DNA from 4 places in the Paenibacillus sp. T2-29 genome. Region 1 is predicted to be linked to each of the others. Evidence: riboswitches for the same ligand, from Rfam matches in the RefSeq annotation. Region 1 holds a riboswitch; each other region holds the start of a gene.
The links. A riboswitch is a leader RNA that binds a small molecule or an ion and turns the genes downstream of it on or off. The one in region 1 is predicted to bind thiamine pyrophosphate.
Positions count from the first base shown of each region.

Region 1 (7,366 bases):
GTCACTGCCCGTCTGGACAGTACCGTCGACATCGACTACTACCACAACGGTGGTATTTTGCAAACCGTACTGCGTCAAATGATTCAAGCGTAATGATCGATTGAATCATGAAAATCCCCTCCCAAATGCGGTGTAAACTGCAATTGAGAGGGGATTTCTTACATTCTTCAAGCCTCTAAAAGGAAACGTATGCCAAGGATTGAGAACACAAGGGTTATAAGAAGCGTGAAGAGACCAGGCAGGCTTTCCATGATTGTAGAACTTTCTTCGCTCTTGAACTGACGTCTGAGAAAAGGCTGGAGAAAAAGCATAATCATAAAAGCTATGAAGCTAAGTGCACACAACAACCATACCTCAGGGGATGACTTGTCAACAAAATGGTCAGCCACATCATTGATATTATAGTGGATTGCTACATTTCTGGGCATTGTCGGATACATGAAAAGGTAGATGACGAAAGGCACAATAGAAAGAAGAAAGGAAAATAAATTTAAAATATTTAATCTACTTCGCATGAAAATCCTCCTTATTAGAGCTAAACGATTTATATGATACACAGATCAGCAGTCTATATTTTTACTTCCCTGGCTTAGTAAGAGAGAAATAATAAAACTAATCATCGTGGGCAAAAAAGAGGCGAGTACCATATACACATTAACTTCTTAATCCTATGGAAATCCCTATTAAGCCAAAGGCTATCCAAATATAAGCAGAGATGCGATGTGTCTTCTTCCATGCCTTTTCATTCGAAAGCAGCCAAGGAAACTTTAATCCGATTAGACGATTGGGTGTTATTGTAGCAAAAGATATTCCTATTGCTAAATGCAAAATAGCCGATAAAAATAAAGCTAATTTTAATGTGCTGAATAGAAATCCACCCGAATATTTGAACATGAGTGCAAGGAAAATCAAATCAAGTACAATAAACACACTTGCACAAATCTTACGATAAGAAGCGAGCATACGTTCAGAAAAGGTGTCTCTATGCTTTAAATACCTTGGATTCAGTACTACGATAGCCAGTGTTAAAACCATAGTAACTAATGGAAAATACAACAATGCTATACGATCCTTAGCGGAATGAAACGAGGAGGAAAACAAAGAAAAATTTATAACATGCAGCACAATAAAGAAAATAGACACATGCATCCACGGCTTCTTGAATTCTTCTTTTACATCATAGTTGCTTTTACTCTCCATCCCGCTTACACCCTCCATATAACAGAAATTGAGTGACTCCACTTTATTATGCATATTTCCCAACACTAAAAATGAAATAAACATCACAACAACAAAAAAAGCCGACCCACTCAGGACCGGCTTCCAACCATGTTCTCTTATTCTCTTACCTTCGCTTGCCAATTACTTCGAGATATCCAAGAAGCCCTCTCCGAATACGTCCCGTACGTCATGAATGGTGATAAACGCTGCTGTATCGATGGCTTTTACAATCTTTTTAAGCGCGGACACCTCTTGTTTACTAATGACGATATATAGGACTTCTTTCGGATTTTTAGTGTAATATCCGTGGCCTGACAGGACGGTAACTCCACGGTCCATTTGCGTGATGACCATCTCGGCAATTTTGTCTTGGTGCTCCGAAATGATCATGACCGCTTTTTTCGGGTTCAGTCCTTCAATCATGAAGTCCATCACCTTCGTACCAACGTACAAAATAACGATAGTCAGCATCAATTTTTCCGGACCAATAATAAAATAGGAAGAGAATGCAACAATCAGATCAAAAAACAACAAGGCATAGCTGATATTCCAATCCAGATATTTGTTGGCGATCCGGGCTAATATGACGGTTCCCGCCGTTGTACCACCGACCCGTACAATTAAGCCAATTCCAACCCCTACCAAAACTCCGGCAAATACAGCATTAATCGTCGGCTCATGCGAATCAATCCGCCAGTTGACCGTTAAATGCAAAAACAATGAGTTAAATGCGACCGCAATTATAGTGTACAAGGTCGTTCTCTTGTCCAAAAATTTATATCCCACAATCAGCAGCAAGCCATTAATCACCAGATTGACGATCGAGGGAGACCACTGAAACAGGTAGTACAAGATGATCGTGACCCCTGTAACGCCCCCCTCGCCAAACTCATTCGGGATCACATACAGATTAACAGCCAGCGCGAAAAAAAACGCACCCAGAATAATAAATACGATATCTGCAATACTTTTTTTCATATATGCTCTAATCCTCTCTCTAACATTTCAACGGATGAATTGCCAGATGGATTGGCTGACTCTTCTTGCCAAAATACGCTGACAACCAGTTCATGGTATCTACTACCTAACATAAAGTCAATACAACTTTGACACTTTAATTCGCCACCAGACTGCCTTAGTCCAAGCTTAGAATTCCGCAAAATTCCGCTAATACAAGGTTATTCGACAAAAAAACACAATCCCGACTACTAAACTAAGAAAACGGGCCTCTAGCCCTTGTTTAGGCCCTAGGCACATTTTCCCCTAAAATGACCATCCTCCTAATACACATTTTGGACACATACGACCATCTTCCTGTTTTATGGCAAAAGCGTTTTACTTTGGATAAATGCGGGTATAATGATTGAAACCTTACCAAGCAACCTACACGGCATTACGACATCAAGTACATATAAATAGTCCTATACAGTTGTCCTAAGCAACTCAATCTGAATTTGACAATATGGAATTGGAGGAATGACCCACATGAATACAATGAACTTAACTGTCCACACCCTGATGCCCTTTCACCACCAATACCAACGTGCCAACGCGGTGAGTATGCAGAAGAAAGAAGATAGCTCGGAGAAGAAGCTCAGCTTTCAGGACATTTTGAATGAAAAAATGGGTAAAAAATAAAGCTCCGTTAATCCGGTGCATATCTCGCTTTACATAAGCTGAAAAGCCGTAGTTTTCTACATCGACTGTAGAGAACCACGGCTTTTTGCTATCTCACGCGTTTCTAAACCTAAACTCATACATTCATGGAAATAAACCTCTGACGAGCTTAACTGTACTATTTGTTGAGGCTTCCCAGTTGATTGACTTTTGTATCGCTACCGATTTATCGCTCCCCATCCCGATACTGCTCTGCCTTCTCACGCATCCCGGCGGCGACGGCTTCCTCGGTATTCAGTCCCTTATCTGCCGCATAGGCACGAATGTCCTGTGTGATACGCATACTGCAAAACTTAGGACCGCACATCGAGCAAAAGTGTGCTTCTTTGGCCCCCTCTGCCGGTAGCGTTTCATCATGGTAGGACAAGGCCCGCTCAGGGTCAAGCGAAAGATTGAACTGATCGCGCCAGCGGAATTCAAAACGCGCCTTGGACAAAGCATCGTCCCGCTGCTGTGCACGTGGATGACCCTTCGCCAGATCAGCAGCATGTGCAGCAATTTTGTAGGTAATAACTCCCTCGCGGACATCATCCTTGTTCGGCAGACCCAAGTGCTCCTTCGGCGTAACATAGCACAGCATGGACGTCCCGAACCAACCGATCATGGCCGCCCCGATAGCTGAGGTAATATGATCATATCCTGGTGCGATATCCGTCGTCAGCGGCCCTAAAGTATAAAAGGGAGCCTCCTTACAAATTTCCATTTGTAAATCCACATTCTCCTTGATTTTGTGCATAGGGACATGTCCCGGCCCTTCAATCATGACCTGGACATCATGCTTCCATGCGATTTGCGTTAGCTCGCCCAACGTCTCCAGCTCTGCAAATTGTGCTTCATCATTCGCATCATAGATACTACCCGGACGCAGACCATCCCCGAGAGAAAAGGCCACATCGTAGGTTTTCATAATTTCACAGATTTCTTCAAAATGCGTATATAAAAAGTTCTCCTGATGGTGCGCAAGGCACCAGGCTGCCATAATCGACCCGCCCCGGGATACAATTCCCGTCATTCTATTCGCCGTCATCGGTATATATCGCAGCAATACACCCGCATGAATTGTAAAATAGTCCACTCCTTGCTCCGCCTGCTCAATCAGTGTATCTCGATACAACTCCCACGTCAGCTTTTCTGCTTCGCCGTTCACCTTTTCCAGTGCCTGATATAGCGGCACCGTCCCAATCGGTACGGGTGAATTCCTAATAATCCATTCGCGTGTCGTATGGATATTACGACCTGTGGACAGGTCCATGACGGTGTCTGAGCCCCAGCGTACAGCCCAGGTCATCTTCTCCACTTCCTCCTCGATGGAGGACGTAACCGCGGAATTTCCAATGTTTGCATTGATCTTCACGTGAAAATGGCGCCCTATGACCATGGGCTCGCTTTCCGGGTGATTGATATTTGAAGGTAAAATGGCTCGTCCAGCCGCCAACTCCTGCCGCACAAACTCGGGCTCCACTCCTTCACGGATCGCCGCAAATTCCATTTCAGGCGTAATGATCCCTTGCCGCGCATAATGCATTTGCGTCACAGTGCGCCCTTGCGAAGCCCGAAGCGGACGGTTAGTCACGCCGGGAAATTCCACTGTTTCCCGTTTGGAGCCGGGTTTCAGTCCATTATCCTCCGGCTTGACGGCGCGGCCCGCGTAAGCCTCCACATCCCCCCGTTCCAGTGCCCAAGCTCGCCGTAATGGTGGCAAGCCCTGACGAATATCCACCTGATAGGCTTCATCTGTCATCGGACCGCTGGTATCGTACACACGCAGTGGCTCATGATACTCTATCCCCTGCGGCGTATGTGTGGGATGCAGCGCGATTTCACGCTCTGGCACGGCAATGTCCGGCCGAGAACCTTGAATATACACCTTGCGGCTCCCCGGGAAAGAATTAACCCTACTGGATTGCTCCGCACTTGTCTTCTCTACTGCTGTTGATTTCATTCCTGTTTCTTTTGTTCCTTCGGTTTCTGTCGGTTTCATGATCCATTCCTCCCGTATCGTTGAAATGACACACCGATCCGGAACCATTCCGAGGGTGGCGCTGATCTATGCAAAAAAGCCGGTTCCCTAGGGAACCGGCTAATCAAACGAGGCAGCTATCCAGATAGCACGCACATGGAATAAAACCCTATGCGTCACCGCAGACAGCAGCTGCGTATACATTTCAATGGCCGATTACTTCCCTACGCTGGTATGATCCAGATCAGGTGCAAAGGGTCCGGAATCTTGCCCGATTCCATCTCAGCCCGCATTACAGGCTCCCCCAGTAACTGTGATACTTTCTATTCACATGAATTGGCGGCTATAACAGACAACCCGCCATCTCTATCAGACTACTTTAAATTTATAGCTTTGGCAACCCTTGTATGATTTCCTTTTGTATTGATTACTGTTACGGGAGCATAAGCCCCATTTCCTTAGCTGCTTCGATCAAAACCGGAGCAAAATCATGCAGCGTCTCAGGTGCAAGTCGACTGACCGGGCCGGATACAGATAAAGCCGCCGCGACCTGTCCCTTTCGGTTCACAATAGGCGCGGCCACAGCCGCAGCTCCTGGCTCACGTTCTTCATAGCTAGTCGCATACCCCTTCTCACGAATGTCCTGCAGCTGGGCTTTATATACCTCAGGATCTACCGAGGGAGGCCATTCTTCACTGCTTAGCAGTACCTCCAGCTCCTGTGGCGGCATAAAGGCCGCCAGCACCTTGCTGGAGGCTCCCACAGCCAGCGGCATACGCGCTCCCACGGGAGCAACCCTGCGGATCGCCTGATTGCTCTGCACGGCTTGTATGCGAATACGCATGCTTCCATCCCGCAGGTACAAGCTGACCGTCTCCCCTAAGCGATCACGCAGTCCTTCCATTGCAGGCTGTAACAACACCGCCGGCTCATCGCTTTGGGACAGATGCGTCGACAGCTCCCATATGCGAAAACCAAGCCGATATTTTTCCGTTTCGGCATTCCGAACGACAAATCCCCGATCCTCTAGCGTAGTCAAAAGACGATGAACGGTGCTTTTATGTAGACCAATTTGGGAGGCAATCTCCGTTAGACCAAGATCAGATTCTGCGGTAAAACACAGCAGTATATCAAGTGCACGCTCTACAGCGCGGACGGTTAATTTACGGTCTTCCATCATGAACCGCTCCTCTTGTATCCATATTCGTTTCACACTATGAAACATGGTTACATAAATTATATAGAATAGTCGCGGCTACTGTAAACCGATGTTTTTGTGACAACCATATTACAGAACAAGAACAAACATCGACAATTCTTTGCATCATTTTTACTTTTCCGGTTCAGACGTTGACTTTGGATAATACCCATCATACGATAATAGGTATCTATACGGACATACCCTACTATTTTCAAGTGGAATTATACCTAAATTTTATGATTCGAAGATCAATTCTATATAAGGAGGCTCTTACATGATTTCGACATCCCAGCGCAACGCTCAGCTACAGACCGCTGTTCAGGAGCCGTCCACCCCACTCTTTAATCCCCGTATGCTGCGGTTCAAGCACGTTGTGATTGCTCTGCTGCTGTCGGTCGTATTTTTTCTGTTGTTTTGTTTTATTGCCTTGCATGCTTACATCGCCTGGGTGCTTACGAATCCCACCGTCGCGCCATTATACTCTAATCCGATGCAGGCCAAAGGTATGCCTTATGAGGAAGTCAGCTTCCCAGCCAAGGATGGTAGCCGCATGGTACAAGGCTGGTATATCCCGGCAGATCAATCGCGGAAAACCATTATTTTCAGTCATGGCTATGGAGCCAACCGTGAAGAAAGCTGGATTCCCATGTATGATCTGGCGCATTATGCCCATAGCTTGAACTTTAATGTGGTCATGTTCGATTACGGATTTGCGTCACAAAACAGCAAGGCCGTCGCAACCGGAGGCAAGGCAGAATCCCAACAGCTTCTTGGGGCCATCCAGCTTGCAAAACAACGCGGCTCGTCGGAAATTATTGTATGGGGCTTCTCTATGGGAGCAGGAACCGCTCTTCAGGCGGGTTTGCAAACCAAAGATGTGGACGCGATGATTTTGGACAGCACCTTCCTACTGGAACCGGATACGCTGTACCATAACATTCACAATCAAATTAATTTGCCGAGACATCCATCTTTGGAAATACTGGAGTTGCTGTTTCCAGTCTTGAACGGCACCAGTTTGCATCAGATTCCATATCAGGAGGTAAAAAAGGAGGACTATCCGTTTCCAATCATGTTTGTGCATGGTACACAGGATGAAAAGGCCCCTTACCCCATTGCGGAAAAGCTCGCTGCCAATCAGACCAACCCGCTTTCCAGTGTATGGATTGTCAAAAACGGGATACATGAGCTTATTTTCAGAGAGCACCCTCGTGAATATTTGCGGCGGGTATCGACGTTTTTAAGCAATGTGCAGGAGCTGGAGGACAAGAAAACCACGGCTGCTGCCCATAAACAAACGACTACGC
Region 1 covers NZ_JBREVE010000012.1:136,503-143,868, reverse strand. Annotated here, with positions in the region: gene acnA (aconitate hydratase AcnA) at 1-93, shown strand, start outside; gene ACU1JV_RS24690 (DUF1648 domain-containing protein) at 168-515, opposite strand; gene ACU1JV_RS24685 (SdpI family protein) at 655-1,362, opposite strand; gene ACU1JV_RS24680 (YitT family protein) at 1,363-2,199, opposite strand; gene ACU1JV_RS24675 (hypothetical protein) at 2,707-2,859, shown strand; gene thiC (phosphomethylpyrimidine synthase ThiC) at 3,065-4,879, opposite strand; TPP riboswitch at 5,063-5,174, opposite strand; gene ACU1JV_RS24665 (IclR family transcriptional regulator) at 5,292-6,035, opposite strand; gene ACU1JV_RS24660 (alpha/beta hydrolase) at 6,334-7,366, shown strand, end outside.

Region 2 (7,366 bases), on a different contig from region 1:
CCTTCTGTTTTCATTTGTGGAACAAACTTTTTGGCTGTTTCCACGATATCCTTTGTAACGACCTTATCCTTCAAATTAGCTTCATCCCACTGCATAATTTGAGGTGTTACTAGACCGATGACACCCACTCTGAGTGTATGCTCTTCGCCCTTCTCATCCGTTACTGTTTTGTCAAGAATCTGATAAGGGGTAAAATAATTTTTAGTAGCTTGACCCTCATTATCAACATAGACGTTCGCATTTACGTAAGGAAAATCAGCACCCTTGAGCGATTTATCCAAAAAGTCGAGGCCAAAGTTAAATTCGTGGTTGCCCACAGTAGCCGCATCATAGCCCATCAAGTTCATCATCTTGTAAACCGGATGGACACCGCCTTCTTTCTCGAAGACTCTGTTTTTAGCCATATAATCGCCTAAAGGATTGCCCTGCAGCAAATCACCGTTATCGAACAGCATGCTGTTTCTTGTTTCACTACGAGCCTGTTGGATCAAGCCTGCTGTACTAATCAAGCCATATTCGTTGGTTTCTTTGTCCGAATAGTAATCATAATTCATCAGTGCCCCATGAATATCCGTTGTCTCCATGATCCGCAAATTCACCGTAGCGCTATCGCGAGAGTCGCTAGCTGCCCAGGATGGAGCGGCTGAAAACACCAGTAGGCTACAAGCTACAACTGCTGCTGTAAACCCTTTAAACCAATTTTTACGAAATAACAAAATATACCCCTCCTTATTAAGGTGTATGCCTCATATACATACTTTTGCACATATATGTAAGCTTTGAACCCACCATTCCTATTTTAATCCAACGCCAGACAAAAGAGTAGTCATTTGCTTAAAATATTTATGAAAAAATAATTATTTTTCGCATAAAAAAAGCCAGTAAATCTCCTGAAAAGGTTGGAAATTTACTGGCTTGTCTGTTATATTGTTTCTATTTCGTCCACACCTGGCGCTCCGTTTGTTGACCAACGTACTCAATACGAGTCGGATTGACGTCTAAAATGACATAATCGGGATCATCAGGTCCGGAAAACCACTTTTTCAGAGAATCATTCCACACTTGTTTGCGTAACCCCTCATCAGCTGTAACCTGGGCGGTAGCCTCCACTTCCAAGACTTCCTTCGTACCACCCACTTCATAACCCAGCAGCAGATAAGCATTCGGATTGTCCTTTAGCTCTTCCACTTTATGTGTTTTGCGATCCGTCGCCAGATGAATGTTCATTCCATCGTTAAAAAGGGCCATATAGCGCACTTTCGGTTTTCCGCCCTCTACCGTACCTAACGAGCAAAATTTGTTGTTATCCAAAGCCTTCACAATGGCTTGTTCTAGCTGACTGCGATCCAATGTATCCGTTTTACCCACAGTACAACAACTCCTTTTTACGAATTAGAATTCTATAGAGTCTATGCCACTTGGCACCAGCTCTCCTAAACATACAGTGTAGCTGTTCTGAAAATAACATGACCAGAACAAATCTGAATGATTCATGTTCATTTTCAGATCAAAGCTCACAGTAAAAGTGTACCCTGTCGTTCGGCAAATGAACCGTGAGCGCTTCCTTAAGGCTGGACAGACCCGCCTTCAAGGCATATAATCGTCGTAGTAAACCCGAATAAACGAACCCATTAAACCATACAATGCCAGGGGTGCTGGAATCGGCCGGCTGAGAGTGTGTCCCAAGACACTGACCCTTACAACCTGATCTGGGTAATGCCAGCGTAGGAATGCTTAAGCAAGATGTGCCTTTTATTAAAACAGGACATCCCTTACTTTGGTATATACAAGCGCAAGCGTCCCGGAATCCCGGGACGCTTTTTTTGTTGAAGATGAAGTTGTTGGAAAGATTGCATTCCGGCAGATGTTATTTTTGTGAAAATGGGGAACATAAGCTGTCTGATTGGACGGACAACGGGTAATTAAAAAGGAGAGAACACAACGATGAAGCGCATGAAAATGTTAAGCCTGGGTCTAATCAGTCTTTGGCTCATGGCTCTGACTCTGACCGCTTGCGGCGGCAATCCCCCTACATCTCAAAAGGAGGCTCCTGCTGCCGACACTTCAACGTCTACCTCGGCAAAGGGGCTCAAAGATGTTAAAGTCGTGCTCGACTGGACACCCAATACGAATCACACAGGACTCTATGTCGCCAAGGACAAAGGATTTTACGAAAAAGCAGGCTTGAATGTCCAAATTGTTCAACCAGGCTCAGGCGGAGCCGACCAAATGGTTGCTTCGAATGCTGCACCTTTTGGTATCAGCTATCAAGAAGGCGTCACTCAGGCTCGCATCCAAGGCGTGCCGCTCGTATCCATCGCTGCGGTGATTCAGCATAACACCTCTGGCTTCGCAGCCCCGGTAGACCGCGGAATTAAAAGCCCGAAAGATTTCGAGGGTAAAAGCTACGGCGGCTGGGGTTCTCCTGTAGAAGAAGCGGTCATGAAATCCATCATGGATTCAGACCAAGGTGATGTGAGCAAAGTGAAGATCGTCAATATGGGTAATGCAGACTATTTTACAGCCGTGAAGCGGGATATTGACTTTGCCTGGATTTTCTACGCATGGACCGGGATTGAGGCCAAGCTTCGAGGTGAGCCATTGGATATGCTATATGTAAAAGATTATTCCAAAAACCTCGATTACTATACACCTGTAATTGTGAGCAATGAACAGACGATAAAAAATGATCCTGAGCTGGTTAAGGCGTTCATGGACGCTACCGCGCAAGGCTATGAATACACTATCGCCCATCCAGAAGAAGCGGCAGATATCTTAAGTAAAGCTGTGCCGGAGCTGGACAAAAAACTGGTACTCGCTAGTCAAAAATGGCTAAGTCCGCGTTATCAGGACGATGCCCCGCAATGGGGCGTACAAAAAGCGGAGATATGGAAAAACTACTCGGACTGGATGTATGAACGCAAGCTGCTCAGCAAACCTTTGGAAGTCGATAAAGCCTTTACAAACGACTTCTTGCCCAAGCGTTGATCTTGTAAATAGAGCTTGAAGTAGCCTTTGTGCCACTACGCGGACGGATGATGCTTTCCATCGCCACCGCCCCCGGATTTCCGGATTAAAGCATCAGCAGGGTAAAAATCCGGGGACAAAAGCGACCGCTTCGCTTGTACAGCACCATTCCGTCCGCTTCGCTCTCGCTCCACTTGGTTTATTCTTTAGTCTCATAGTATCTAAGCGCAAAAGCAGGTGCGCTTGTGTGTAAAAATGCCACACAACCCTGCTTTAAAAATAAGGTGCTTATAAGGCGGTTGGCAGCGTAGCGATTCATTTGAATCTGGAGAAGCGAGGTGTTCGCCTGAAAGCTTTCTTTAGGAAAGCTAGCTTCGGAAGCATATGCTCAGGGGGATTCTTACCTTTTAAATTTAATTCAAAGAATCCCGCGGCAACAGCGATCGTAAGATCAAATGAACCGTGAAGCGATCTCCCCGCCTTAATCCAATTTATTTTCCTAATAACTTAAACAAAAAAGGACAGGTGAAATTCGCATGGCTAACACATTGCTCAGTATTCAAGTCATCCCTAAAACTCCTAATAACGAAGACTCTTATCCATATGTAGACAAGGCGATTGAGGTCATCCAGCGTTCCGGCGTCAAGCATCAAGTGAATCCATTGGATACCACAATGGAGGGCGAATTGGACGAATTGCTGAAAGTCGTCAAAGACATGCATGAGGCTTTGACGGAAGCTGGAAGTCCCAGCGTCATTTCACAGATCAAAATCGCACATAACCCACAGGGCATCAGCATGAACAAGCTGACCGAGAAGTATCGCCCATGAATCCGAAAGGCAAGAACGCATCCTGGTGGAAAAGCGTATGGCCGCCCCTTGTGGCGGTCCTCTTCTTTTTAGCGGCTTGGCAGGGAGCGGTTAACTATTTACATATTGAATCCTGGCTCCTGCCAGCTCCATCCCTAATCGTACAAGAGGGCATGGCGCAATCGGCGTTGCTTGGCACCCATACATGGGCTACGGTTCGCCTGACGCTTGCGGGATTTGCTATAGGGACAGCAACTGGACTGCTGATCGCCATCGTTCTTCATACGATTCCTTTTCTCAAATCTGCTCTATACCCGCTCTTGATCCTTAGCCAAAACATTCCGATTATCGCCCTCGGTCCGTTGCTCATGGTATGGTTCGGTTTTGGCGTGCTGCCCAAGCTTATGGTCATTACATTAGTATGCTTTTTTCCCGTGGCTGTAGCGGCCATGGACGGGCTGACACGGACAGACCGTATGATGATGAATTACATGCGAATGTCAGGTGCAAGCCGCAGGGCTATTTTTCTAAAGCTAGAGCTACCACACTCCCTGCCACAAGTCTTCTCTGGCGTTAAAATCGCTGCTACCTATAGTGTGATGGGCGCGATCATTGCCGAATGGATTGGGGCCAGTGAAGGAATTGGATATTATATGTTGCTGCAAAAGTCTGCCTATCGTACGGATCTCATTTTTGCCGCTATCGGTATTATTGTTGCACTCAGCTTACTAATGTTTGTCGTTATTTTACTACTAGAGAAATGGTTGGTTCGCTGGAAACCCGATCAAGAATAGCTTCCACATATTGCATTAAAGCATCAATGAAAGGACGTGGCACATATGAGTCTGCATCCGACTGACTTGACATCACCATCCGTCGCTGATGAACAGCAACAAGCCGGAGAACTGCAGGTAATGACGCCTGCCCCTCCTGCTTTGGAATTGGACGGGATCAGCCTCACCTTCCGGGAAAAGCGAAGCTCACTGCCTGTACTGCAGGATGTATCCCTTACCGTTAAGCCGGGCGAATTTGTTTCCCTCATCGGTCCGTCAGGCAGTGGCAAAAGCACACTGTTTCACATTATCGGAGGGCTGCTCAAGCCGCAGCAGGGACGTATCCGTATGCATGGACGGGACATGACTGGTGAACGCGGGCATATCAGCTATATGCCGCAGCAGCCCGCCCTTTTCCCGTGGCGCACCACGCTGGACAACATACTGCTCGGGCAGGAAAATGCACCACGAAAGGATGCAGCAGCGGGCTCCCGATACAGCAGCGAACGTGAACGTCGAAAAGAAGCCTTGCAATGGCTCGAACAGGTTGGACTGGGCAAGTTCGCGAAGGCGTATCCGCATACGTTATCTGGTGGCATGCAGCAGCGCGCGGCCTTTCTTCGCGCCCTGCTCAGCCCACAGGAATTAATGTTGCTGGATGAGCCGTTCAGCGCTCTCGATGCGCTGACACGTGCAGACATGCAGCAATGGTTATTGCGGATGTGGGAGAAGAACCGCCGCTCTGTGCTGTTCATTACCCACAGCATTGAAGAAGCGCTGCTGCTCTCCGACCGCATTTATGTGCTGTCGGCGCGACCTGCTTCAGTGATGCATGTCGTAGATGTTCCTTTTCCCCGCCCGCGTAGGGAAGAAATCACCCTGGATCCACGCTTTATGGAATGGAAACGGACCATGACTGGCTGGATGCGCGAGGAAAAGCACAAACTGGACGGCGATATGGACACCGCTGAAAGTACTCGTAAAAACACCCTGAACGATGGGACAAATTCTTATGAATGATTGGAACGTGCACTCTCCATTGAGATCGAACGCGGCAGCAACTGTTCCCTTAATCGACGCGCACATTCATGTAGACAGCTACCCGCCTGAACAACAGGAGCTATTGCTCGCTTCGCTTGCCGACAACCATGTAGAAGCCATCATAGCTGTGTCCATGCATCTCGCCTCCAGTCAAGCCAACTTGGGCCTGGCTGAGCGTTGGCCCAGGCTAGTACGTCCCGCCTTCGGCTTTCATCCAGAACAGGCTCTGCCATCACATACCGAGCTTGACCTGTTATTTGACTGGATGGACGAACATGTACAGCAGATGGTCGCGGTGGGTGAAGTCGGCTTGCCCTATTACAATCGGCTGGAAGCTTCACGCAGTGGAGAGCCCTTTGAGCTCGCTCCTTACATAGCACTGCTGGAGCGTTTTATCCAGTTTGCAAGCAAACATAGCAAACCCATTGTGTTGCACGCTGTTTATGAAGATGCAGACATTGCCTGCGACCTTTTGGAACGTCATGACGTCACACAGGCGCATTTTCACTGGTTTAAGGGCTCTGCCGCCACGACCAAACGTATGGCCCGGAACGGCTATTATGTCTCCTTCACACCGGATCTCCTGTACGAAGAAGAAATCCGCAGTTTGGCAAGACAGTATCCGTCTGATCAGGTCATGGCAGAGACAGACGGCCCATGGCCGTTCGAGGGTCCTTTTACCGGACAGCAGACGCATCCACGGATGACTACCGAGGTCATTCGCGCATATAGCAAGCTGACCCATCAAGATGAAGCTGCTGTCCGTCAATTATTTTATGATAATACAAGACGCTTCTACTCACTGTCTGATTCGTAAAGGCATATCTGCTATTTACTAAAAAAGATTACAACCACAACTTATAGTCAAAGCAAAGAACCTCCTTATGTACGCGAAACTTCAACATGCGTAATTAAGGAGGTTCTTATAGCTTTAAATAACACATATTTCTCAAATGCCACTTGTAAATTGCAGCATTCTTTATCGTTGCTCCATTTTTATTGCTTCAAGAAACCCTTCTGTTCCAAAAATGGCTTCAACTGCAAGCGCGCTGGTTCGGTCAGTCTCGTGGCCATTTGCTCAGACCAAGGTGTAGAGCGTTGACCGCCCGTACGTTCCTTCAAATATTCGGCTGATGTGTGGTCGTATACCTCTACAGCTTTCATCGTTTGGTTTTTGTCATAACCGTTCATATGCAACACACCGGACAGTGGAAGACGTGGACGCAAGCCCGTTTCCTGATCCGGTACACCAATGCACATACCGAACACTGGATATACCAGCTCTGGCAAGCCTAATAACTCGGATACCTCTGCTATTTTAGTACGAATGCCCCCGATGTAAACGATGCCCAAGCCGAGTGATTCAGCCGCCACCGCTGCATTTTGTGCAGCTAACGCAGCATCAATGGTTGCAACCGTATAATTTTCGACGGACCCTTCATAGGAAGGCTGGCCTGGCTGATGATGAATCGTCACCTGCTTCAAACGATACAGGTCTGCGCACCATACCAGAAATGTCGGGCACTGCTCGACGTAAGCCTGCCCTCCTGCCAACTCGGCCAGTTTTGTTTTTAAAGAAGGCTCGGTAACGGCAATAATGGTATATGCCTGCACATTGCTGGACGAGGATGCCATTTGGCCAGCTGCCACAATAGCTGCGAGCTGCTCGTCGGTAATGGGGTCTGACTTGAATTTTCGCACAGACCGATGGTTCATCAACAAGGAAATCGTATCATTCATGACTGCTTCACTCCTAATCCATAATATAAGCTCTTT
Region 2 covers NZ_JBREVE010000014.1:41,628-48,993, forward strand. Annotated here, with positions in the region: gene ACU1JV_RS25545 (bifunctional 2',3'-cyclic-nucleotide 2'-phosphodiesterase/3'-nucleotidase) at 1-716, opposite strand, end outside; gene ACU1JV_RS25550 (pyridoxamine 5'-phosphate oxidase family protein) at 934-1,368, opposite strand; TPP riboswitch at 1,639-1,748, shown strand; gene ACU1JV_RS25555 (ABC transporter substrate-binding protein) at 1,945-2,988, shown strand; gene ACU1JV_RS25560 (hypothetical protein) at 3,024-3,161, opposite strand; gene ACU1JV_RS25565 (MTH1187 family thiamine-binding protein) at 3,504-3,797, shown strand; gene ACU1JV_RS25570 (ABC transporter permease) at 3,794-4,570, shown strand; gene ACU1JV_RS25575 (ABC transporter ATP-binding protein) at 4,616-5,569, shown strand; gene ACU1JV_RS25580 (TatD family hydrolase) at 5,562-6,407, shown strand; gene nfsA (oxygen-insensitive NADPH nitroreductase) at 6,587-7,330, opposite strand.
Region 2: it holds a riboswitch for thiamine pyrophosphate, as region 1 does, so the genes downstream of both, ACU1JV_RS25555 (ABC transporter substrate-binding protein) here and thiC (phosphomethylpyrimidine synthase ThiC) in region 1, are expected to answer to the same signal.

Region 3 (7,366 bases), on a different contig from region 1:
TTGCAAAAAATATGATTTGAACGCTGATGCCTTCCCGCATTTTTATGATTTAAATTCAATGGAAGCGGGTGAACAAATTGCTCACTGGTGGAGCGAACAGCCAAATAAGCCTGATGCCTTCGCTTGTTCTACCGATTATTTGGCTGCAGGGCTTTTGACTGAAGCACGTAGGCTCGGTGTTTCTGTACCAAGTGATGTTGCAGTGGTGGGCTTTGATAACATCGAAATTTCGCATTTGCTTGATTTAACCACCATTCATTACCCGATTGACAAACAAGCGGAAAATGCATTCATCATGATTCGAAATGCCCTTGAGGGGGTTCATGAAGAATTACATCCTTTGGAATTCAAATTAGTAGAGCGAGCGACCACCTAATATCCTGGTTATTCTTTTTCGTTGTGGTTATCGGTGTGCTATTCAGGGATTAGTAAATAAAAAAAGGGACTCCATAATAGAATAAATTCCAGAGGAGTCCTTCTTTGCACGTACTCTAATTCATCGGTCTCTCATAATTCCATTACGAAATTAACGTCAGAATAAATGCACAGTTCGTAAGTAGAATTAATTATTTAAAATAGGTATTTCCTCAAGCAGATTTTTCAAGTTAATGGAATCCCACGGCATATGTTCGGTTATACCTAACCCAACTACATCAGTTTCTTCAGATAGTTCTTTAATCAGATGAAGTAGTTGAGGTATTTGCATGGTTCCCGCAGGAGAAAGATTATAGGGAGCTTCAGGGTTGGCGAATAATAAAGAACGAAATGATTTTGGATCAAGTACATCTAAATCAAGGTGAATCGCCAGGTGCTTGATGCCGCTTTCTGTAATCCACTCTTTTATTGATTCGGTACTGATCGTTAACTCTTTGGTTCCAGCAGTTCGAATCCCTAATCTTTGAATTACTTCAGCATCTGTTTCTGTAGTGGTAACACCTAGTTTTTGAAATGTTTCTGAAAATGCTTTTGTCTCTTCTTCTGTAGGAGCCGCTAATCCAGCGATAAAGACATTTTCAGGCTTAAGAGGAACTTTCACATGTTTTGCAAACTCCTCATCTCCTTCTCCCAACAGATTCCCAAGCGGTAATGTATGTCCGTTATCATAGCCTACATATCTAACTAAATCACTGTGAGCATCAATCCAAATTAATCCTAATTCTCCGCCGTATCGTTCGTTTAAATAGGCAAATGGGGCTTGCTCGACTAAGCAGTCACCACCAAACATTACTATGCGATCTGGCTTATGAGCGTCAATGATATGTTGAGCAGCCTCTAATTGTTCAAGTAGCTGTTTTCTCCCATACATACCGTTCTCGTTGACAAGTGGAGTTCCATCATAAGCTTGAACTGGAACTTGAATAAGGGGTTGAGCATTGTCTGGGGCTAGCCAGGCCAGCAGTTCGGCGCCAAAAGAGTAGTTAGGATTGTTTCCTCCTTGCCACTGCGGCATTAACAGGCGTATTGTTTTAGTCATATTTTCTCTCCTTTACTTCAAATTACGGTTAGTATAAACTGAACGCAAATAAAAACGTAGTACGCACTAATTTGATAGGTACTACCCGAAAGGATAGTGTGAATATGAGTATGGCTGAATTTAAAGGTAAAGTTAAAAACATTCAAGATACACCTTTTGGTTATACAGTGTCAGTTATTGGTGGTAAATGGAAAATGGTTATTATTTATCTTCTGGCCGAAAACCAAGTGGTTCGCTTTAATGATATGAAAAGACAAATCGGAGCTATTACTTATAAAACATTGAGTTCACAGCTAAAAGAATTGGAAGCGGATGGTCTGGTGAATCGGAAAGAGTACCCCCAAGTTCCACCTAAAGTTGAGTACAGTCTTACAGAAAAAGCGGAAACACTATTGCCTGTTTTGGAAGGGTTATGTGAATGGGGAACCAAAAATCAATATAATTAAGTTTCGTTTTTTAATTGCTTTAGAATGTTATACGAATATTAGAAAAGACGATTGACATATATTTATAGTTAATCATGTATTCAACGAGCTCAAGTGCACTGGGGGTAGGAACGCTTAAAAATCAGTATCATTTGGGGGATGTGATATTTTGACTATGGCAATTATTTTATTTGTAGCGAATATTCTACTTATTCTTGTTTCAATCGTTGGTATTGTTCTGTTCATGGGGATATTGTACAGGGGGTACATTTTGCTAGGATTACTTATTGCTGAGAAAAAGAACACAAGAATTCAAGCTGTAAAAGATTAAATTTATGACAATACAGAGCCTCATCTCTACTTTATTAGTGTAAATGAGGCTCTTGCGTGAACTATTAAAGGCACTTTATAGTTTTGGAGACATCCCCGGATGGTTGATGCTTAGCACTACCTTTTTCTTTAGTTCCTCTGCAGCAGCTCGAATCTGTTTTGCCTGCGTCACAGCCGAAATCACCGCTACACCATCGGCACCCGCACTTACCACTTCCTCCACACGGTCTATCGTAATGCCACCGATCCCGACGATGGGCAGATCAATTCCCGCTTTGCGCATCTCATGCAAAATGGCTGGACCCTGCACCGCATGAGCATCATCCTTTGAGATGGTGGGATAGATGGGGCCGACGCCGAGGTAGTCCGCACCTTGCAGAATGGCTCGACGAGCTTCCTCAATCGTATGGGCGGAGACGCCAAGGATTCGGTTTCCGATCCGCGTACGCACAGAATCAGCCGATTCATCGTCCTGACCGATATGGACGCCGTCGGCATTGAGCTCAAGAGCCAGCTCCACATCGTCATTGACGATAAAGGGGATACCAGCGTGGTGGCACAGATCTTGTAGCTGACGCGCAAGTTTGAACATAGGCACCCCTGTTAACGCGCTACGGCCCTTTTCCCGGAACTGGATCATGGTTATGCCACCAGCAAGAGCCTCCTGCACGACCCGACTTGGTTCCGCAAGGCAATTCACGCTTCCAAGAACCAGATACATCTGTAAATGCCGGCGCATGATCTCAGGTAATATTCGGCCGCTCATTGGAGTATCTCCTGACGACGGCGGTAGGCCCAATGATTGGTTGGACCGTGTCCCTGGCCCAGATACAACGTATCCTCAATCGCCGCCTGAATGAAGGCTCTTCCATTCAAAATAGCTTCCGGTACAGACACACCTTTCCCTAATTCAGCGGTAATCGCTGCTGAGAACGTACATCCTGTTCCGTGTGTGTGGACAGTTCGCACCCGCTTGCCGCCCAGCTCGGTGAAGGCTGTTCCGTCAAAGAGCAGGTCAACAACTTGACCGCTGTTTTCGCTCTCCTCATCATGGCCACCTTTGATCACAACGAACTTGGGTCCTAGGCTGCTAATATGTCTCGCAGCTTCGCGGCGATCCTTCATCGTACGAATGCTTATCCCGGTTAAGGCTTCCGCTTCCGGGATATTTGGTGTGACGACCAAGGCCAAGGGGAGCAGGTCGTCGTTCAACGCCTGCACCGCTTCCGGTTGCAACAGCTTTGCGCCCCCTTTGGCAATCATTACAGGATCGACGACAACCTTTTCCCAGCCGAACTTTCGAATTTGCTCGGCCACAAGGCGGATGATGCCCGCGTCAAACAGCATGCCAGTCTTCAGGGCATCGACTCCAAGATCTGATCCTACAGCTTCGATTTGCTGCGCTGTTGCTTCCTGTGGCAACGGATATACACCGTGAACTCCCAAGGTATTTTGTACCGTAATGGCTGTAATAGCCGACATGCCGTATACGCCAAGCTCCTGAAAGGTTTTGAGATCGGCTTGAATTCCAGCTCCGCCGCCGCTGTCTGAACCGGCAATCGTCAGCGCTCTCGGTACATGCACGTCTCTCATCGCGCACCACCTGTTGTACTTGTTCCAGCTTCACGGATCGTGACATGCCCCTCCAGGGAACCAGTATGTAGTTTGGCAAGCTCGTCGAGAAAGGCTATCTGGAAGCTGCCTGGCCCCAGTTTTGCGGTATGTGCTGCGGCTCGGGAAGCTGCTGCACCGTAAAATGCCAAACCTGCTGTACCTGCGAGCAGCAGGTTGGGTTCAATTGCTGCAAACGCACCCAACACAGAGGTCAGCAGGCAGCCTGTTCCGGTTACCTTCGTAAGCAGCGCGTCTCCGCCACTAATCAATCGTACTTCGACCCCATCGGTGATGACGTCCTCTTTTCCAGTGATGACAACCATGGTATGGAGCGTTTGTGCAGCCCGAACTGCCAGATCGACATTACTGCTGTCAGCACTGTTGCCTGCATCTACCCCTTTAATCTCTCGGACTTCTCCGATTAGATGGGCGACTTCGGCTGCATTGCCTCGCACTAGTGAGATTTTTACTTCTTTTAGGATCCGCAGTGCTGACTCGGTTCTAAAGCTCGTCGCTCCCGCACCAACCGGATCCAGCAGAACTGGAACACCATGAGCATTCGCTGATTGTCCAGCAATGATCATGGCATCTACCAGCTCGCGGTTCAGCGTACCGATATTTAACACGACGGCGCCCGCTATTTTTGCCATATCTGCTACTTCCTCGGGTGCATAAGCCATCACCGGGGAAGCGCCCAGCGCATACAGGCCGTTGGCTGTAAAGTTGGTGACCACCACATTGGTTATATTATGAACGAGGGGGTTGCTATTTTGTACCTTTGTCAGGAGATCCGAATAACTTTGTTCCCATATACTCATCATGTTTATCCTCCCTCATCTCTACTGATTATTCCAAGACCGTAGCGCGCATCTGGACGGGCCATTGTTCCTGCTTATAAGCCATATCCCAGAACATATATTCCAGCTGGCAGCTTAGCATAAAATGCTCAATCATCCGCTCTTGCTCAGCAGCCGTGGCGACATTCGCCCAAGCATCCACACGCTCGCGATATTTGGATGTTACATCTTCAATCTGGTTTCCATAGAAACAAATCCACTCATAGAATGGATGAGACTCGTCCGGTCTTACCTCATCCATTAGCCTGCGTCCAATCTCAAGATATGTCCATGGACATGGCAGCAGCACGGCCATGATTTCTCCAAGACTACCTTCATGTGCGACTGTCAGCATATGGCGGATATAATGATGAGCGGACGGAGCGAGTGGATATCCCTGCATCTCTTCATAGGTGACACCTGCGATAGCACAAAAGTTTTGATGCGGATGAACCTCGCTGTTGAGAATAAAAGAGATCTGTTCGTTAAATACAGCCATATCCTCCCGGCTTGTGCTTTTGGAGATCGCGATGCCGTAAATCCGCATGTAGGCGTTCAAATATTCAAAGTCTTGTTTTACATAGTGAATCAGCTGCTCCTTTGTTAAATTTCCTTCAGCAATACCTCTCACAAAGGGATGCTCATAAATGGCTTGAAAAATGCCATCCGCCTGCCGACGAAGTTCTTGCGAAAAACTCATTTCCCCACCTCCAATAAAAATGGAGAACAAGAAGTCCCGTAAGATACAATTCTCGGAACAACGCCAAAAAGCCGCCCCGAAAACTGGAGCGGCTTCAACATAGGTTCAATGCGCAGAAAACGCTTGAAACCTTATATACGAAGGCTCCACTTTCCTACGCTAGTACGAACTAGATCAGGTTCAAAGGGTCCAAGTTCATTCTTGTCTCAGCCATAATGGCTCCCCTAGTGGACTTTCCTATTCTTTTGACTAATACTGTACATTCGTTCCTAGGTTATGTCAAACTGCTTTGATTCCAGTCAAGGATTAATGAGGGTGCTGGATTACACTTTCCACGGCTTTGACCCTTACATATTCCGGTTTCCACATCGCATCCCGAATGGCTTGTTCAATATCTGAAATGTGTGCCTGAGCTACCTGATCCTGAATTGCAGCCTTCGCTACCGCAACCGCAACCGCGAACGAAACATCACGTAATTTTTGGATATGGGGCAGCAGTGCACCGCCAAGTTCATTCGAATCTACGGCGTTGGCAACGGAATCAGCTGCTGCGGTAAACATGGAAGGGGTGATTCTTTTGGCCTTGACCACAATTGCGCCCAGACCTAGCCCCGGGAAGACAAAGGCATTATTCGCCTGTCCAATTTCAAACTTCGTACCGTTATAGGTGACGGGCTCAAAGGGACTTCCGGTAGCAATCAATGCTTTGCCATCAGTCCATCGTATCAAATCTTCGGGTACCGCTTCAGCAAGGTTGGTAGGATTAGACATGGGCATAATGATCGGTCGTTCCACATGCTTTGCCATTTCCTTGATAATCTCTTCAGAAAAGGCACCCGCTACACCGGAAGTTCCAATCAAGATTGTGGGTTTTACCTGACGGATGACCTCCAGCAACGGTATTTTATCATCTTCCGATCGGGCCCATGAGCTGATTTCTTCCTTTTTACGCACATATGGTTTCTGATAATCCAGTACATCTTCCATATCGTCTGTTAACAGTCCGCGATAATCAAAGGCCCAAAATGCCTTGAATGAATCTTCTTCAGGAAGCCCGTCCTCGATCATTGCACCCCGTATTTGGTCGGCGTTACCGATTCCTGCTGCCCCTGGACCAAAGACAAGTATTTTTTGTTCACGTAGCGGAGTTTTAGTGACACCTACCGCCGAAACAATCGCAGCTAATGTCACTGCTCCTGTGCCCTGGATATCATCATTGAAGGTGAGAATGTTTTGACCGTACTTCCCTATAATGTGTCGTGCGTTCACGCTACCCACATCCTCCCAATGCAAAAGCGCCTTCGGGAATTGTGTTAACGTTTTGCTGATAAAGGTATCAATAAATTGATTATAGGCTTCCCCGCGAACTCGTTTATGGCGGTTTCCGATGTACAGGGGATCATTCAGCAGCTTCTCGTTATTCGTGCCGACATCCAGTACAATGGGCAGCACCCGCCCGGGGTGAATGCCTGCCGCAGCTGTATATACAGCGAGTTTGCCAATAGCAATGTTAATTCCCCCGACACCCCAGTCACCAATCCCCAAAATACTTTCCGAATCCGTCACGACGATCAGGTCAACATCCTCACTACTCAAACCGGTATTATAAAACGCCTGTCCAATACCGTTCGGATTATCTATCGATAAATATACGCCCCCAGGGCGGTTGTATTCATGGCTGTATTCTTGAATGGCGGTTCCTACAGTCGGTGTGTAGACTACGGGCAGCATTTCACTCAAATGGTCGGTTAGCAGTCGATAGTAGAGTACGATATTTCGATTGTGAAGGTCGTTAAGTGAGGCATTTTTACGCAGCATGGTGGGTTGTGCCAAGAATTGCTGATATGCCCGAACGCTCTGTTTCTCCAATGAAAGGACAGTGGGAGGAAGAATTCCTTCCAGGCCCAGTTCTTTGCGTTCTTCTTCTGTAAATGCCACTCCTTTGTTCAAAAGAGGGTTTGCTAGCACGTCCTTTCCTCGTAAGGGA
Region 3 covers NZ_JBREVE010000006.1:259,137-266,502, forward strand. Annotated here, with positions in the region: gene ACU1JV_RS18405 (LacI family DNA-binding transcriptional regulator) at 1-376, shown strand, start outside; gene ACU1JV_RS18410 (arginase family protein) at 563-1,474, opposite strand; gene ACU1JV_RS18415 (winged helix-turn-helix transcriptional regulator) at 1,579-1,920, shown strand; gene thiE (thiamine phosphate synthase) at 2,306-2,995, opposite strand; gene thiD (bifunctional hydroxymethylpyrimidine kinase/phosphomethylpyrimidine kinase) at 2,992-3,822, opposite strand; gene thiM (hydroxyethylthiazole kinase) at 3,819-4,664, opposite strand; gene tenA (thiaminase II) at 4,690-5,379, opposite strand; TPP riboswitch at 5,514-5,615, opposite strand; gene ACU1JV_RS18440 (NAD-dependent malic enzyme) at 5,686-7,366, opposite strand, start outside.
Region 3: it holds a riboswitch for thiamine pyrophosphate, as region 1 does, so the genes downstream of both, tenA (thiaminase II) here and thiC (phosphomethylpyrimidine synthase ThiC) in region 1, are expected to answer to the same signal.

Region 4 (7,366 bases), on a different contig from region 1:
GGAAAGGACCAGTTTGGTATTCAGATTAAAACCGGCAAAAATATGGCAGGACAGTGGTATGGAAATGCTCTGAACATTAGTCCAGACAGCGAGCAGTATGGTGCTGTGAATGGCGGCAGTGATAAGACGGGAAAAATTGCGAATACACTTAATGAAAAGGAGAATGAATACGTAAATCCAAGTGGTAAATTCAAGGCTGAAATCGTTAAAGACAAATCAAACGTGGTACGTGGGTTGTTGTTTACCCAGTCTTAAGAAGTACAGCAAAGATAATAGTCATAAGGGAGATGTGAGCATGTCTGATCACGCTTCAAGTATGCTGTGGCTTGGTGTGTCAGTTATTCTATTTATAACCGCATGTGCAGCAGCAGCAAACTTGTCCAGTCAATTGGGTAGTGCACTGGAATTAAGGTCGCAGCGGGAGGAGCAATCAGAGGGGCGGATATCCAGAACTATAGAGGTGGAGACGCCGCAACGGATTAAGGGGACTCAAGTTATCCAGACCATTCGGATGAACTTGCAGGAGGGGATTTCGGTTCAAGTTGACGGTTTAGAGTACGATGTATACTCTGAACCGTTTGAGCCTGATGTATCTACCTTGGATGCTTCCTCTATATATGCCATATACCCACAGCGTAATGGGAACGGAGACATAACATCTGTACGTTTTGAGAAATTGGGGGAGGACTGAAGTGGTTCAAATAATATCCAAGCTGTTGGGGGCGCTGCTCGCTGTATTGCTTTTGTACATCGTACCCGCAGCTCAAGCTGCTGAACGGCAGGATGATATATCCGGGTTAAATACATATCATTCGACTGTACATTTTGTTGATATGGTAAGAACCAAAGGTTACATTACACCGACGATGTATAACGATTTTATGCGTGATCTGGAGCTGACAGGCAATACGTACGAAGTTGATTTGGAGCATATGCACAAAAAATATGTACCGAACTATGCAGATGCGGCGAAGCCAGACAGTTTTCTTGGTAATTATGAAGCTGTATACGATGGCTACTATAACCCGCAAATCTTACCTGTACTGTTTCCTGATAATTCGCAGCCCAAGTCGGAACAGACACGTCGGTATACCTTGATGGCCGGAGATTATTTTACAGTACGATTACATAATACGAATCGAACTCCTGCGGATTTATACAAATCCTGGATTTTGGGTGGAATAGATAACGATAAGCCGGCAGTTTCAGCTTCTTACGGGGGCATGGTTTTGAATGAAGATTACTGATTTTGCAGTTATATTTGTCCTACTCTTTTTGCCCTTTGGTGTGGTTAGTGATTTACGAGTGCAGAATCAGCGTGAAGTACAGCAGCTAGAAATCAAATATACGTCTGCTCTCCGTACCGCAGTTCAGGATGCAGGTGTTGTGCTCTCACAGAATGAACATCAGGAACGCGAGGCCGGATATGGATCAGATAAGTTTTTTCGTGTAGATAAAGAAGAAGCACTGGTGACGTTCCTGCACACTTTCTTCCTTAATATGGGCATTGATGGGGATACAGCAGCACAACGTGCGTTATTGGATTACATACCAGTCATTGTGATTCTGGACTATGATGGTTATTATACGTTCGCTTCAGCAACCTATAAAGATGCGTATGGACAAGCGGTCATAGGCCACAAGTGGAGCGAAAAAAAGCCTTATGCCTATGTTGATGCAGCAGGCAATAGTGTGGGATTCACCCTGGACAATTATCTGCACGCATATGATGCGCGGAATCAGAGATGGGTGGAGGGTTTTCAAAAGGAGCTTGAGGGTCAGACCCCCATTTCGTTCCTGAACAATTCATTAACCTTTGAGCAAATGCGCCGTTCTACCATCGTTCGCACCGTTCAGGAAGATCTGGCTCGAATGATTAACGTCCATAACGAAAAAGCAGCACGGAATGGCATTTCCTATACGTTCACTCTTCCACTCATTCCACAAGAGGAATGGTATAACACGATAGATGATGTGGGTATGATTGCGTTTATCCAAGGCATTCCAGTTGGAGACAGGTATTACAATAACTACGGGTTTGGTGGTGGAAGAGTCGTCCGAAAGCGATCTATTATTGGAGGCATAGAACCGGGTACTAAAATGAAATATTTTTATAGAGATTCATATCCAGCCCCTTTTCAAGCGGTTGAGCGTTTTACGGATGAAAAATCTGCGGCAGCTGCTGGGTATTTCGAATACAAATATCATAACAGCTTAAAATAATCACTCTCCGGGGTGGGTTTCGTATTATTAGGTCAACTAAAAGGTTGGCCTGCAGTGACAGCCTAGTCTTTCGATTTTATGGTCACTGCTATTTTAAAGAGTGAGTCAAATAAATGGAATTTGATACTCGACTTATCGGGGGGAGTTCCAACGAAGCTGACACCACTCGCAAAGTATATGCGGTTATATGTAATTTTAAGTGCTAATATCTGTTGAAGTAAAAGACGAAACCGCTTGTGAATATTTTTGTCTTGGCATCATTTAGGCTCTTGCCTAATGTTGAAGGTTTTTTAGTCCTTTATATAGGCAACCGCATATGATAAGTAAACACTGAATCAAATAAAGGAGAATGAGTATGTACCCTAAATCATGCCATCACTTCCCATGGCATATTCCTATGTATAACAGCTGTAATTACAACTATCGGAGTTATAATCCTCAATACTACAATTGGTACAACAACGACAGTAATCTCAATGAAAAGATAATATTAAGAGATTATGGACAAAGTCCATTTGTAGTGAATATTGACCAGGCTGCAAATCAAAACAAAAATTATCGTACTGCTATATGGACAGGGAAACATTTTCAAGTGACTCTGATGAGTATTAATGTTGGCGATGATATCGGTTTAGAAGCTCATCCAACAACTGATCAATTCATACGTATTGAAGAAGGTCAGGCACTTGTTCAAATGGGGGATAGGAAAGACAAATTAGATTATCAAGTGATGGCCTATGATGACTATGCAATTATGATACCTGCTGGAAAATGGCACAATGTAATTAATACAGGAAATACGCCCCTTAAGATATACGTTATCTATGCACCGCCTGAGCATCCATTTGGTACAGTTCATGAAACAAAAGAAATTGCCATGTCTGCTGAAAGATAGCCAATTATAAATTAATTTTATTTCATCCCGGTCAAGAACCCAGACCGGGATGATTACATTTTCTCATTTTATTATTCCTCCGATACTCATGAGAACTGTCTACATAGAGTTCCTTTTTATTAATTGTTATTAGAACTTATCAATTATTTAGGCATTCATTGCTAGGGAATTGTAAGCTTCTGTATACTAGAAGCTTAGATTACCAAAGCAGCAAGTAACTCCTTACGTACATACCGAAGAGGAGCTTAAGTGCTACTACGATTAACTGTTTTTCTTTTTTTAGGCCAATCCATCTGAAAACCTTAAAATTCGCTGTTTTCAATATTCCGATAAGGGTGCCGGATGTGCTACAATAAAGCTTTGAAAGAAACGATAGCTATATGAAATAAGAACACTCGGCAATGCCGATGAGACAATAAGGAGCCAAAAACAGCTTATGAGTTTATTGACTGTAGAAAATGTATCCCACAACTTTGGGGACCGTGCGTTATTTAAAAATGTTTCCTTTCGATTACTTGCGGGGGAACGTGTAGGATTGGTAGGAGCAAACGGTGTTGGTAAATCGACACTCATGAACATTCTGACTGGAAAATTGCTTAAAGATGAAGGCAAAGTGGAATGGACTCCACGTGTACGTTATGGCTATCTGGATCAGCACACCAAGCTAACGCCAGGTAAAACAGTACGTGATGTATTAAAAGACGCGTTTCTTCCTTTGTTGGAACTGGAAAAGGAAATGATGCAGATTACGGATAAAATGGGAGAGGCTTCTCCCGAAGAGTTGGAAGTACTGCTGGAACAGATGGGAGAAATTCAAGAGCAACTGGATATGGGGGATTTTTACCTCATTGATGTGAAGGTTGAAGAAATGGCGAATGGATTAGGTCTCTCTGCCATCGGACTGGATCGGGATGTAGCAGCCCTTAGTGGTGGGCAACGGACAAAGGTGCTGCTTGCGAAGTTGCTGTTGGAAAAGCCAAATGTATTGCTGCTGGATGAGCCTACCAACTATTTGGATGTGGAGCATATTGAGTGGCTTACGCGATATTTGAAGGATTATCCTTATGCTTTTATCCTAATTTCACATGATACTGAATTTATGAACCAAGTCGTTAATGTAATCTACCATCTTGAATTTGCTAAGATGACCCGTTATTCAGCTAACTATGAAAAGTTTCTTGAGATGGCGGATCTGAACAAAGCCCAGCATATTGATGCATATGAGAAGCAGCAGGAATATATTAAGAAACAGGAAGATTTTATTCAGCGCAATAAAGCGCGCGCATCTACATCAGGTCGTGCAAAAAGCCGTGAAAAGCAGCTTGATCGGATCGAACGTATTGATAAGCCAGAAGAAGCCGCAAAGCCAACCTTTCAGTTCAAAGAAGCCCGTGCAAGCGGGAAAACAGTTTTTGAGGGTATTGACTTTGAAATTGGCTATACTCATGCCCTTTTGCCTAAAATGTCCATGACGATCGAACGTGGTGAAAAGATCGCAATTGTTGGCTGCAATGGTGTTGGTAAGTCTACGTTACTCAAAACCATTCTGGGGAAAATACCTCCGATCAGCGGAAAAACCTATCAAGGAGATTTTTTGCAGCCCGCTTATTTTGAGCAGGAAGTAAAGGCAGAGAAAATTACACCGATTGACGATGTATGGAATGAATTTCCACATTTGAATCAGCATGAAGTACGAGCGCATTTGGCGCGTTGTGGTTTGAAGAATGAGCATATCACCCGGCCTTTGTCTGCGCTTAGTGGTGGAGAACAGGCTAAAGTCCGCCTTTGTAAACTGTTAATGCGTGAGAGCAACTGGGTACTGTTTGATGAGCCTACCAACCACTTGGATGTCAAAGCAAAGGATGAACTCAAACGCGCTTTGAAGGAATACAAAGGGACCGTATTGCTTGTATCCCACGAACCGGACTTTTACGAGGATTGGGTAACCAAAACGTGGAATGTAGAAGAGTGGTCTAGTAAAGTTAACTAAAATCCAGTTCTGACAGATTTCACACAAGTTGGGGTTTGCAGAATTAGGAAAATATGCTAAGCTATCTTTAGCTGATACAATAAAATAGTCACACTAGGGGAGCCGCCCATGCGGCTGAGACGAAATAAATGGATTTCGGACCCTTTGTACCTGATCTGGGTTATGCCAGCGTAGGGAAGTGAGTACTGTACAAACAAGGTAGTAGCTCTTTACTTTTGTTTGCGCAGGGAACGATATACGTTTACGGATATAATAGTCCGTTTGATTTTGAACGTTTGTCAAGCCACTTCCTTTGGGAAGTGGCTTTTTGCGTTTCGTTCATCCTCATTTGTTCGAGCTTCCGTAGACGGATTTACATATGATCTCCTTTCATTATTGCTGGTACATGTGGCTGGCTCCGTATGATATTACCCAATAGGGAGCTGCAACAATATAGTTCAGCTTATACGATTATTTTATATTTTTTAGTCCAAGTGAGGTGAAAATGAGATCGAATTACACGTAATTACGATGGAAAGTGTCTCCTGTGTGGATGTACCCAAAGTGGCTGCCGCTATTTGTCCTTATATTCATTATGTACACGCGCGTTCGAAACAGAAGGGTGCCTCTGCTTTGCTTTCTTTGACTCGTAGCATGATCAAGCAGGAAGTTCCTTTGCGGCAAATTGTAGTAAATGACCGCGTGGACGTAGCTTTACTTACCTCGGCAGGAGCTGTCCAGCTTCCAGCTAATGGGTTATCTGTGGTGGATGCGAAAAGTCTACTTTCAGAGGGTACACGCTGTGGAGTGTCTGTACATTCCTTGGAGGAGGTGCAGACCGCCGAGCAGGCTGGAGCAGACTATGTACTATTTGGTCATGTATATGAGACCCATTGTAAAGCCGGTCTTGTACCGCGGGGTATAGCACAGCTTGAACGCATTTGCAGATTGTCGGACATTCCGGTGATAGCGCTGGGAGGCATACAACCCCATCATGTTCCAGAGCTTTATCATGCTGGAGCAAGCGGAATTGCGGTGATGTCTGGTATATGGGAAGCAAAGTCACCCGTTGCAGCAGCGATGGAATATAGGCGAATGGTAGATCTTGTAGTTCACAACCTGTAGCAAGAAAACGAGATGAAGGGAAAGCAGAATGCTTACTGGAGAGGAGACGCGGAACATATGTTAAAGACACATACAGAGAAAAAAGCGATAGGACAAGCTGAATGCTTGGTCATAGGCGGAGGTGTGATCGGCAGTTCCATTGCTTATCATGTGGCTAAGGAGGGACGCATTACGATCATGCTGGAACGATGGATCCCTGGTGAGGGAGCATCAGGAGCAGCGGTGGGAATGCTGGCAGCGGAAAGTGAAGAGTTTGCAGACCTTGAGCTGGCACGATTTGCCCGTACAAGTCGAGATGCATTCCCTGACCTTGTCTGTGATTTGGAACGTTTATCGGGTATTTCAGTGGACTTTCGTACAGGAGGATTTGTGACCCCATTTCGTTCGGAAGCAGAGGGCCAAAAACGCTGGAATGCTGCGAATATGCGAGAGGATGATCGTCCCATTTGGTGGGATGCCAAGGAGTTGGCCCGACGGATTCCGGGCTTGGCAGATCAAGTAATTGGGGCTATCTACCGATCAAAGGAGACACAAGTGTCTCCTGTCCAGCTTTGCCGTGCTTATGCAGGGGCAGCTGCGGTGCTGGGAGCAACAATATGGTCTGGAACTCAAGCTGAGGAACTGGTCATACAGGATGGTCGAGTTTGCGGTGTGCGAACGGATAGTGGATTTTTTTCCTGTGATCAGGTCGTGATTGCCGCAGGCTTGGACAGCTTGAAATTGCTAGAACAAATTGGGTTTGATTATCCACTATACCCGGTCAAGGGCGAAGCGGTAGCAGTCTCCTTGAAGGATCATCCGTTGGATTATACCATTTATGCTGACGATATTTACCTCGTGCCTAAACAGAATAACGAGCTTTGGATTGGTGCCACGAGTCTTCCGTATCAATATGACAAAGAGGTGACCGTAGGAGGCTTAAAGGGGCTGTTAGCACGTGCATCTGCCTGGTTGCCGCGTGTACAGGAAGCTTCTTTTGTACGTGCATGGGCGGGCTTGCGTCCGCAGGCAACTGCGGAGCGTCCTTTCATTGGTCCTGTTCCTGGGCTAGAGGGCGTCTATGCTGCAGTCGGGCATTATCGCAACGGTGTCCTGCTTAGTGATGCGACTGGGCGAGCGATGGCAGCTATGCTTAAAGGGGCTGGTGCAGCTGG
Region 4 covers NZ_JBREVE010000005.1:115,566-122,931, forward strand. Annotated here, with positions in the region: gene ACU1JV_RS15835 (hypothetical protein) at 1-255, shown strand, start outside; gene ACU1JV_RS15840 (hypothetical protein) at 296-691, shown strand; gene ACU1JV_RS15845 (hypothetical protein) at 693-1,247, shown strand; gene ACU1JV_RS15850 (hypothetical protein) at 1,234-2,223, shown strand; gene ACU1JV_RS15855 (cupin domain-containing protein) at 2,579-3,118, shown strand; gene ACU1JV_RS15860 (ABC-F family ATP-binding cassette domain-containing protein) at 3,555-5,108, shown strand; TPP riboswitch at 5,194-5,302, shown strand; gene ACU1JV_RS15865 (thiamine phosphate synthase) at 5,619-6,212, shown strand; gene thiO (glycine oxidase ThiO) at 6,270-7,366, shown strand, end outside.
Region 4: it holds a riboswitch for thiamine pyrophosphate, as region 1 does, so the genes downstream of both, ACU1JV_RS15865 (thiamine phosphate synthase) here and thiC (phosphomethylpyrimidine synthase ThiC) in region 1, are expected to answer to the same signal.